DNA from 2 places in the Clostridium sp. CM042 genome. Region 1 is predicted to be linked to the other one. Evidence: riboswitches for the same ligand, from Rfam matches in the RefSeq annotation. Region 1 holds a riboswitch; the other holds the start of a gene.
The links. Region 1 has a riboswitch for lysine ahead of kal (3-aminobutyryl-CoA ammonia lyase). Riboswitches for the same ligand answer to the same signal wherever they lie in the genome.

Region 1 (4,436 bases):
GATTAAAGTTTTTTGTTGTTCCATAATAAACTGCATTTCCAATTTCATCTACGGCGCTTGCATAAACAAGTGCTAAATCTGCTTTAATTGGGATCTCTAATAGATATTCTTTTCCTTCTATTGTAAGTTTTTGTTTTCCTTCTTCTATCATAGTACCAACCCCCGTAGGTGTGAGCACTCCACCAAGGCCAGCTCCCGCTGATCTTATTCTTTCAATTAGTGTTCCTTGTGGCACAAGTTCTACTTCCATTTTCCCTTCTGTCATAAGTCTTCCAGTTTCAGCATTTGTTCCTATATGAGAAGCTACGACTTTTTTAACTTGACCGTTTACTATAAGTCTTCCTATACCTCTATCTACATAGCTTGTATCATTTGCTATTATAGTTAAATCTTTAACATTCGTTTCTATTAGTAGGTCAATCATCTTTTCAGGTGTTCCACAGGCTAAAAATCCACCTATCATTATTGACATTCCATCTTTAAGTAGTGGCCTAACTTGTTCTAAAGATACAACCTTATTCATTTATTTTACCTCCTCTTATTTATCCTGAAGATATAACAATTATCAGTTTTATATTTTCTTTAAACCCAATATCTCTCTTGCTTCTTGTGGAGTGGCAATTTCTCTGCTAAGTTCTTTCGCAAGTCTAACTACTCTTTCTACTAATTCTGCATTTGATTTAGCTGGTACGCCTTTTTCAATATACACATTATCTTCAAATCCGACTCTTACATGACCACCCATAACAATAGTCACAGCTGCCATTTGAAATTCAAATCTACCAATACCTGATACAGTGTATGTACTTCCTTGTGGCACGCTTCCTGCCATAAATACTAAATCTCTTGGCGAAGCAGTTATCCCACCATTTACACCCATCACAAAATTAAAATGCATTGGTGTTTTTATAAAACCTTTCTTTTGAAGTCTTATAGCCATGTCTACCATTCCCTTATCAAAAACTTCAATTTCTGGCTTTACTCCAAGTTCCATCATCTTTTTACCAAATTCTTTAATAGTGTTTTCAGTGTTTACGAATATATCATCTCCACCAAAATTACAAGTACCTGCATCTAAAGTTGCCATTTCCGGCCTTAGATCAACAGGTTGTAATCTTTCCTCATTACTCATACCAACAGCTCCACCTGTTGATGGTTGAACAATTGCATCCGGACATCTTGCTTTAATAGCTTCCATACAAGCTTTAAATCTTTCCCTATCTTGAGTAGGTGTTCCATCATCTTTCCTTACGTGTAAATGAATGATGCTAGCTCCTGCTTTATATGCTTTTTCAGCTTCTATTGCTACCTCCTCAACAGTATATGGGACGTTTGGATTATGTTCTTTTGTAACTTCCGCTCCGGATATAGCTGCAGTAATTATTAATTTTTCCATGTTGTTTCCTCCCTATAGTTCTCCGTGATGCAAAAATAATTATTATCTACCATAAGCTTATGATAATTTATCTATATTATTGCAATTTTGCACAATTTTTTTTAGCAACCACCATCTGAAAAAGTTTACATTAACTTCTCTTGCATATTATTTTCTTTGGTTATTTTTTAAAACTACACAAGTTCCGCTTGCCTTGCAAACTACTATTGGTTCTTCTAATACATCACAAGCTGAATCATTTATATCTGGTCTTGGTACTATAACTTTTCTTGCTTCAAAAATCATTTTTCTTGATGAACTTCCTACCTTTACTATTTCTCCAACAGCTTCTATATAGTCTCCTGCATAAACTGGCGCTAAAAATTCTACAGCATCGTATGCTTTGAATAATCCTTCATCACCATCGTTCATAATTAAAAGCTCTGTAGCTACATCCCCAAATAATTGAAGCATTCTTGCTCCATCCACTAAATTTCCACCATAATGTGCATCATGGGCACTCATTCTTAACCTTATTAAAGACTTCATTTTATTTTCCCCCTCGTTCATTGTAGTTATTTGTTTTGTAATTTTTAGGAATTTTGTAAAAAACAACAGATAATTATATTTGTCTATCTTTTAGAAAATGCCTTATGTTAATATATTTTGAAATAAAAAAAGCACTGAATTTTCAGTGCCTTAATTAACCAAAGTAATAGGTCTATTAATGCAATGAAAAAATATCTTTTCATTACATAAATAGCTCTCCATAAGAATTCTTATGGCAGTGATAGAAATACTACTTTCTATCCCCAAGAATATATTGAAGAACCAAAATATTCTTTCGGCAAATAAATACTTCATTTTTGACATTGGATGTTCATATCCTTATCATTCAAAAATTACCTCTTTATCTGCACCTCTATTTATGTGAAACTATTAAATTTTATTTTTTAACTCTTATTTAATTATAATACGTAAACGTTTCAAATGCAATGCTTTTTTTAAAAAATTATACTTTTTTTACCTCTGAGCAGTAAGTATTAAATTGAATTAATTGATTTCCACTCACTCTTAGTCATTTTCTTTTTGTTTTATTTACTTCCACTATCTTGTTTACTATATAGTCATATCCATTTTTAGAATGTGGAATCATGCAAGTTGAGCAATCTTTAACACCATTTACGAATTTTCCATTTCCACCACACTCCTCGAGGAAATACAGTGGACAATAGCAAAACAGACAATTAAATTTTTCATCATCTTTAACTTCATGACATGGAAAATATTCACAATCTTTATTTCTAAAAAATTTATAGTTATTATTCATTTTTAACCCTCCTTTAATTTCTAAGTTAGTTTCGAATTCTAAAAAGTTACCACATTATATATATCTATATCTTCTAATACTGTTTGCTCTAAAATAGTTTCTTCGGGGAATTGCTTGATAAAAATTTGTTTAAACTTTTTAAGTTGCTCAGCAGAAAGTTCTGCTTGCTTTGCCAAATTATTTTCTTCCTTAATAATATTGCCTTCTTTTAATTTATATATAAATTCGACACCTATAATACTTATATCATTTTTATCATCAAATTTTAAATCTCCAGTTATGTCATTGTTTATTCCTATCTTCTTTAAATCACTTAGTGATTTTCCATCATTACTAATTTTAGCTATGTTAATGTAAGCACTTATTTCACCATTCGAATTCTTTGAACCTGAAAGCAAACTTCTAAAGGCAAGCATTTTACCATCTTTAGATATCACTCCATCATATATTTCTTCTTTATCCTCTGTACTTTCAAAAATTTTATTACCATTAATATATAAATTGGCCCTAGGTTGTGGAAATGTATGCGGTGTTACGCTATAAAGAATGCTTTTTTTATTTATAATAATATCTCTTATGGTGCCTTCGCATGATATTAACTCCAATTTGTTTTTTATGTTATATACCGCATAACCTGAAGCTGACGGATTAATATGACCCGTAATCAAAATATTTTCATTATCTATCCACTTGAGTTCAATAATTTGTTGAACATTTTTATTATTTATGTCAATCTCTGTTGATTTTTCAGTTTTAATATCATAAACAATTATATGTGGAGGATATGTCTCTTTTTCTTCATTAAAAGCTCTAAAAACTATTTTTGTTTTATCTGGAGAAAGTCGTAATAGATCTTTTGAATTTGAATTATCCCCTAAAGATTTAATCTGTTCATTTATTTCATCATAAAGATAAACATTATTATTCTTCTCGAATGCTATCTTTGTCAGCTTAGCATTCTTTGTATTTTGATCCTTACTTTTAATTTCAGTATCTTTACTAGATATAGTTTCTATATTTTTACTCGAATTTTTATTAATTTTATTTAAATAAGCCCTCGGTGTCAATATGCTTAGAGATAAACACATCGCTATAATGAGTAACTTTAAATTTCTTTTCGTTATTTTTTTATGGCCAGTCATAATTTTGCTCCTCGTTTAAATTCATAATAATTATTATTTTAAATCATTGAAACTTAGATTATTATACTCCACTTATATTAGTGTATCAACTGGAATTGTATTGTGTTTTACACTGTTATTTATATGTTTACAATTTTAAAATATACAATGTTTATTTTATCTTTGAGTTGTGAATTTTTTGTAAATATTAGCAATGGTTTATACGTACAAAAGTAATAAAAGGTACCAGTTTAAATTTAAACTAATACCTTTTATTACTTTTAAAATGTTTTTTTCATTTGTTACACATAATTTCCATAAATATGTTTTATGTTTTAAATCGGTATATATCTTCATTTTTAAATTTATTATTATTTTATTACTTGATCATTACTGCCAAACAAGTTCTTTACCCATGTTAAAAAGCCCTTTTTTTCTTCTTTTATTTCTACAACTTTTTTATCTTCTTTAGTTGCCTCGATCTTTACTTTTATCCCATCAGTTTTCATAACGAATTTAACTTTACCATCCATCTTATCGCCTACACCTGAAAATGTACCATAATTATTAGATATTTTTACAAGTTCGTCTTTCACATCAATAATTTCTT
Region 2 (4,436 bases), 1.0 Mb from region 1:
TCATATCAATACATACTATTCATAGATGTTGAAATTGATTATAATTATTTTATATTCCTGTTGAAAATGTTTTGTATATATTCTAAATAATAGTAAATTATTATTTTAAGATTGAGGTTGACAAAAATAAAATATGGCATATAATAAAAATATAACCATTCCAATATGAATACTAGGAAATGCAATGAAAAAGGAAAGTAGTATATTGCATGGGTACAGAGAGGAAGCGATGCTGAGAAGCTTTTACCTAAATATATATGAAGTGCCCTTTGGAGCATGGACCTGAAATTATAGTAGGGGACTACGGGTTCGCCCGTTAAAACGATAAAGCATTTTGTGCTTGGATTTAAGTGAGATTCTATATCTAATTAGAGTGGACCGCGAAGTGTAAAAACACCGCCTCTATAAAATGAGACGGTGTTTTTTTGACACCAAAAATATTTGAATTTAAAAAAAGCTTGGCCTTAACACTATTTTTTAAGTATAAGATGTAAAATTTAATCTTAAAAATAAATAAATGGAGGTAATATTATGAGTTCATTAGATTATTTTAACGAAATAGCTAAAAGTTGGAACGTAATAAGAAGTGAGTATTTTGATGAAAGGTTAAAGTACAAGGTATTATCCAAAGTAAGTATAAAAGATAAGGTAGTGGCTGATCTCGGATGCGGCACTGGATTTTTATCCTTAGCACTGGCCTTAGATGCAAGCATTGTGTTTTCTATAGATCAATCAGTAAATATGCTTAAAGAATCCAAAAAATTAATGGAAACTAAAAAATTCGATAATGTATATCCAATAAAATCATCCATAGACAACTTGGTTTTGTTTGATGAGTCTGTAGATGTGGTCTTCATTAATATGGCTCTCCATCATGTGAGCGATGCCAAAAAAGCTATTGAAGAGATGCACAGAATAATTAAAAAAGGTGGGACTTTAATAATATCGGATGTAGAAGAGCATAATGGGCAGTGGGCAAGGACTGAAATGTTTGACGAATGGCTTGGTTTTTCAAATAATCAGATGGAAGAGTGGTTAACTGGCGCAGGGTTTAATATAGTTAACATTGAGAATACAGATTTAAGGTGCAAAGGTTTTTCTAGCAAAGGCGAATATACTGAAACTGGCATTTTCATTGCAGTAGCAAATAAGGAGGTAAGAGTAAATGATTAAAGTTGAAAGTTTTTCCTTAGATCACACAAAGGTTGTGGCACCTTTTGTACGAAAATGTGAGGTAAAGATAGGGGAAAAGGGCGATAAAGTAACAAAGTTTGACTTAAGATTTATGCAACCAAACAAGGAGTTTATGAATATATCAGCTATCCATACTTTAGAGCATTTGCTTGCTGGATATATGAGAGAAGTAATGGACGGAATTATAGACATTTCACCTATGGGATGTAGAACAGGGTTTTACATGATCGTATGGAATGATGTCAGTGTAGATAGGGTTATAGAAGCACTAAATTATGGATTAAAAAAGGTAATAGAAACAGAGGAAATCCCAGCAGCCAATGAAGTTCAATGTGGAAATTATAGAGATCATTCCTTAGATGGTGCAAAAGAATATGCAAAATTAGTTCTTAGTAGAGGTGTTAGCAGTGAGATATATAAATAGTATATTAAATATTATAGGAAATACACCACTTATTAAGCTAAATAATTTGGGTGTAAAAGAAGGTGTAAATATCTTCGCAAAACTGCAGCTATCAATTAAGGATACAATGTAAAGAGGGGCTATTTGTAGGCAGTTCTTTAGGGACTGCCATAGTATCTGCAATAAAACTTGGAGAAACCATTGAAGGTGGGAACATTGTTGCAATACTGCCTGAGAGGGGAGATAGATATTTTAGTAAGAACATCTGTAATTAATGCTTGTACTTATAAACATACTGTGATAATATAATAACTAATTTAATAAGTAAACTACCTAGGGTAGAGGTGCTGTATCTAAGAGTACTTGTTCGGAGCTGACAGGCTAAGATGAATAAGAAAAGGAGCTATGGCCGAAGAAAATGTATTTGGTGAAATTATTTTCTGAGATTACATATAATATATGTAAAATTGTCACTGATTTTTCAGTGGTGAGCTACAAGGTACACGAAGTTTGTATAAAAACATGTATTTTATGCAGCAAAGGTGTTCCTTTGCTGTATTTATTTTTTTTGGAACAATATATAAGAGTTCTAAATCTCACAAAAGGTGATAAATAGCACCAAAGGTGATAAACAGCACCGAAGGTGATAATTAATAGGAGTGATTTGATTATGGCAGTAGTTGTTCAAAAATATGGAGGTTCATCTGTAGGAACTACAGAGAAAATTAAAGGGATTGCACAAAGTATAGTAAAGAGGAAAAATGAAGATACAGATTTAGTTATAGTAGTATCTGCTATGGGGGACACTACAGATGATTTATTATCTCTATCAAAAGGTATAGGAGAAAAACCAGATAAGAGAGAATTGGATGTTCTATTATCAACAGGTGAAATAATTTCAAGCGCACTTTTAGCTATGGCAATTAAGGGACTTGGATATGATGCCATAAGTTATACTGCATACCAAATTGGGATTAAGACTAGTGGACAATATGGTAAAGCGTTAATTGAAGATATACACGGTGGCAGGATTAAAAAAAGCTTAAAAGAAGGCAAAATCGTAATAGTTGCTGGCTTCCAAGGAATAAATGGAGAAGGGGATATTACAACACTCGGCAGAGGTGGATCTGATACTACTGCAGTTGCTTTGGCTGTGAAGCTTAAGGGCAGATGTGAAATATATACGGACGTTTCTGGAATATATAGTGTAGATCCTAGAGCATACAGTGTGGCTAAAAAATTAGATGAAATAGAATATGAAGAGATGCTCGAGCTAGCAAGTTTGGGAGCTCAAATAATGCATTCAAGGTCTATAGAACTTGCCCAAAAATATAGTATACCTATATATGTAGGGCTCAGTAATAGTGATATTAAAGGAACTGTAATTAAGGAGGTAAAAAATATGAATATGGAAAATAAACCAGTAACAGGAATAGCAACTAGTGATGAGGATGTTGCAGTAACACTTCAGCGTATACCTAAAGATGTGAATATATTGTCTACTATATTTGAAGCGATAGGAAGTAAAAGAGTCAATATAGATATGATAAGTCAAACATCACCTATAGATGGAAGGGTAAGTGTATCATTTACTATACCTAAAGAGAGCTTAAAGGATAGTTTAGAAATTATAGATAACTTAATAGCAGATAATAAAGTTATAGTTGATGAGGAGATAACTAAATTTTCAGTGGTGGGGCTAGGAATGAAGACAACCTCTGGAGTAGCAGCTAGAATGTTTAGGGTTTTTAACAAAAACAATATTGAAATTAAAATGATTACTACATCAGAAATAAGAATTACTTGTGCTATTAAAACTGGAGATAAATTAAAGGCTATAAAGGTAGTTGCAGAGGAATTTAATCTGTAAATATAATTTATGGGGATATGTATTTTCCTAGTATAGTTAAGGCGGAGCTGCTGCAAGTATTTGATATTTAGGAAAACATATATAATACATTAAACGTAACAAGTCAATACGATATGTTATATTAAAAATGAAATTTTCAAGGGATGGGTGATAGACACAAAGTGAAAGTAACACAATTACTATTGTGTTACTTTCGTTCTTTCTTAATGAAGTTTTATTTTAATAATATTAATTTAGACACTTCCCAAATTATATTTGACTATAACAAAGAAAAACTTCAAGTAACAGATTTTTATTTTTTAATCTGTCTACTTTAAGGGGAGCATATCAAATTTAAGCTTTAACTAACACGCCACCTTTAAGTCTAAGTATAACGTCTGACTGGGATGCTACTTCACTAGAGTGCGTAACTACTATAACACACTTATTTTCTTTATGAGCAAGTGATTTAAATATAGTTACTATATCACTTGCGATATCAGCATCAAGATTTCCAGTTGGTTCATCTGCAATTATCAAATCTCCTTCTGAGGAAAGAGCGCGTGCTATTGCTACTCTCTGCTGCTGTCCACCACTTAGCTTTAATACGTTTCTATGGGCTTCATCTTTTGTTAAGCCCATCTTTTCTAGTAAATCATAAGCTTTTTGTTTTTTATTTTCTATTTTGTTCTTTGTTATTTCCATTGCTGTTAAAACATTCTGTAGAGCTGACATATAAGGTATTAAATTGTAGGATTGAAATACTATGCCAATATATTTATTTCTATAATTAGTAAGCCCTATATTTGTTATATTCTTTTTTTCATATAATATCTCTCCAGCTTCGGATGTATCTAAACCACTAGCTAAAGCAAGAAATGTAGTTTTTCCTGAACCAGAGGAGCCAAGTATTGTGTAAAAAATTCCTTTTTCGAACTTAAAACCTATTTGCTTTAAAATCGTTGTTTTTTTTGAACCATCCTGATAATG

Region 2: it holds a riboswitch for lysine, as region 1 does, so the genes downstream of both, ACWJJ7_RS14890 (aspartate kinase) here and kal (3-aminobutyryl-CoA ammonia lyase) in region 1, are expected to answer to the same signal.

Annotation. Positions count from the first base shown of each region.
Region 1 covers NZ_CM143646.1:2,098,319-2,102,754, forward strand. Annotated here, with positions in the region: gene atoD (acetate CoA-transferase subunit alpha) at 1-523, opposite strand, end outside; gene kce (3-keto-5-aminohexanoate cleavage enzyme) at 572-1,396, opposite strand; gene kal (3-aminobutyryl-CoA ammonia lyase) at 1,544-1,924, opposite strand; lysine riboswitch at 2,128-2,308, opposite strand; gene ACWJJ7_RS09910 (cysteine-rich small domain-containing protein) at 2,454-2,705, opposite strand; gene ACWJJ7_RS09915 (hypothetical protein) at 2,744-3,847, opposite strand; gene ACWJJ7_RS09920 (methyl-accepting chemotaxis protein) at 4,198-4,436, opposite strand, start outside.
Region 2 covers NZ_CM143646.1:3,120,143-3,124,578, forward strand. Annotated here, with positions in the region: T-box leader at 176-407, shown strand; gene ACWJJ7_RS14870 (class I SAM-dependent methyltransferase) at 532-1,173, shown strand; gene ACWJJ7_RS14875 (S-ribosylhomocysteine lyase) at 1,166-1,618, shown strand; gene ACWJJ7_RS14880 (hypothetical protein) at 1,602-1,730, shown strand; partial or broken gene ACWJJ7_RS14885 (cysteine synthase) at 1,729-1,872, shown strand; lysine riboswitch at 1,929-2,100, shown strand; gene ACWJJ7_RS14890 (aspartate kinase) at 2,268-3,467, shown strand; gene ACWJJ7_RS14895 (ABC transporter ATP-binding protein) at 3,801-4,436, opposite strand, start outside.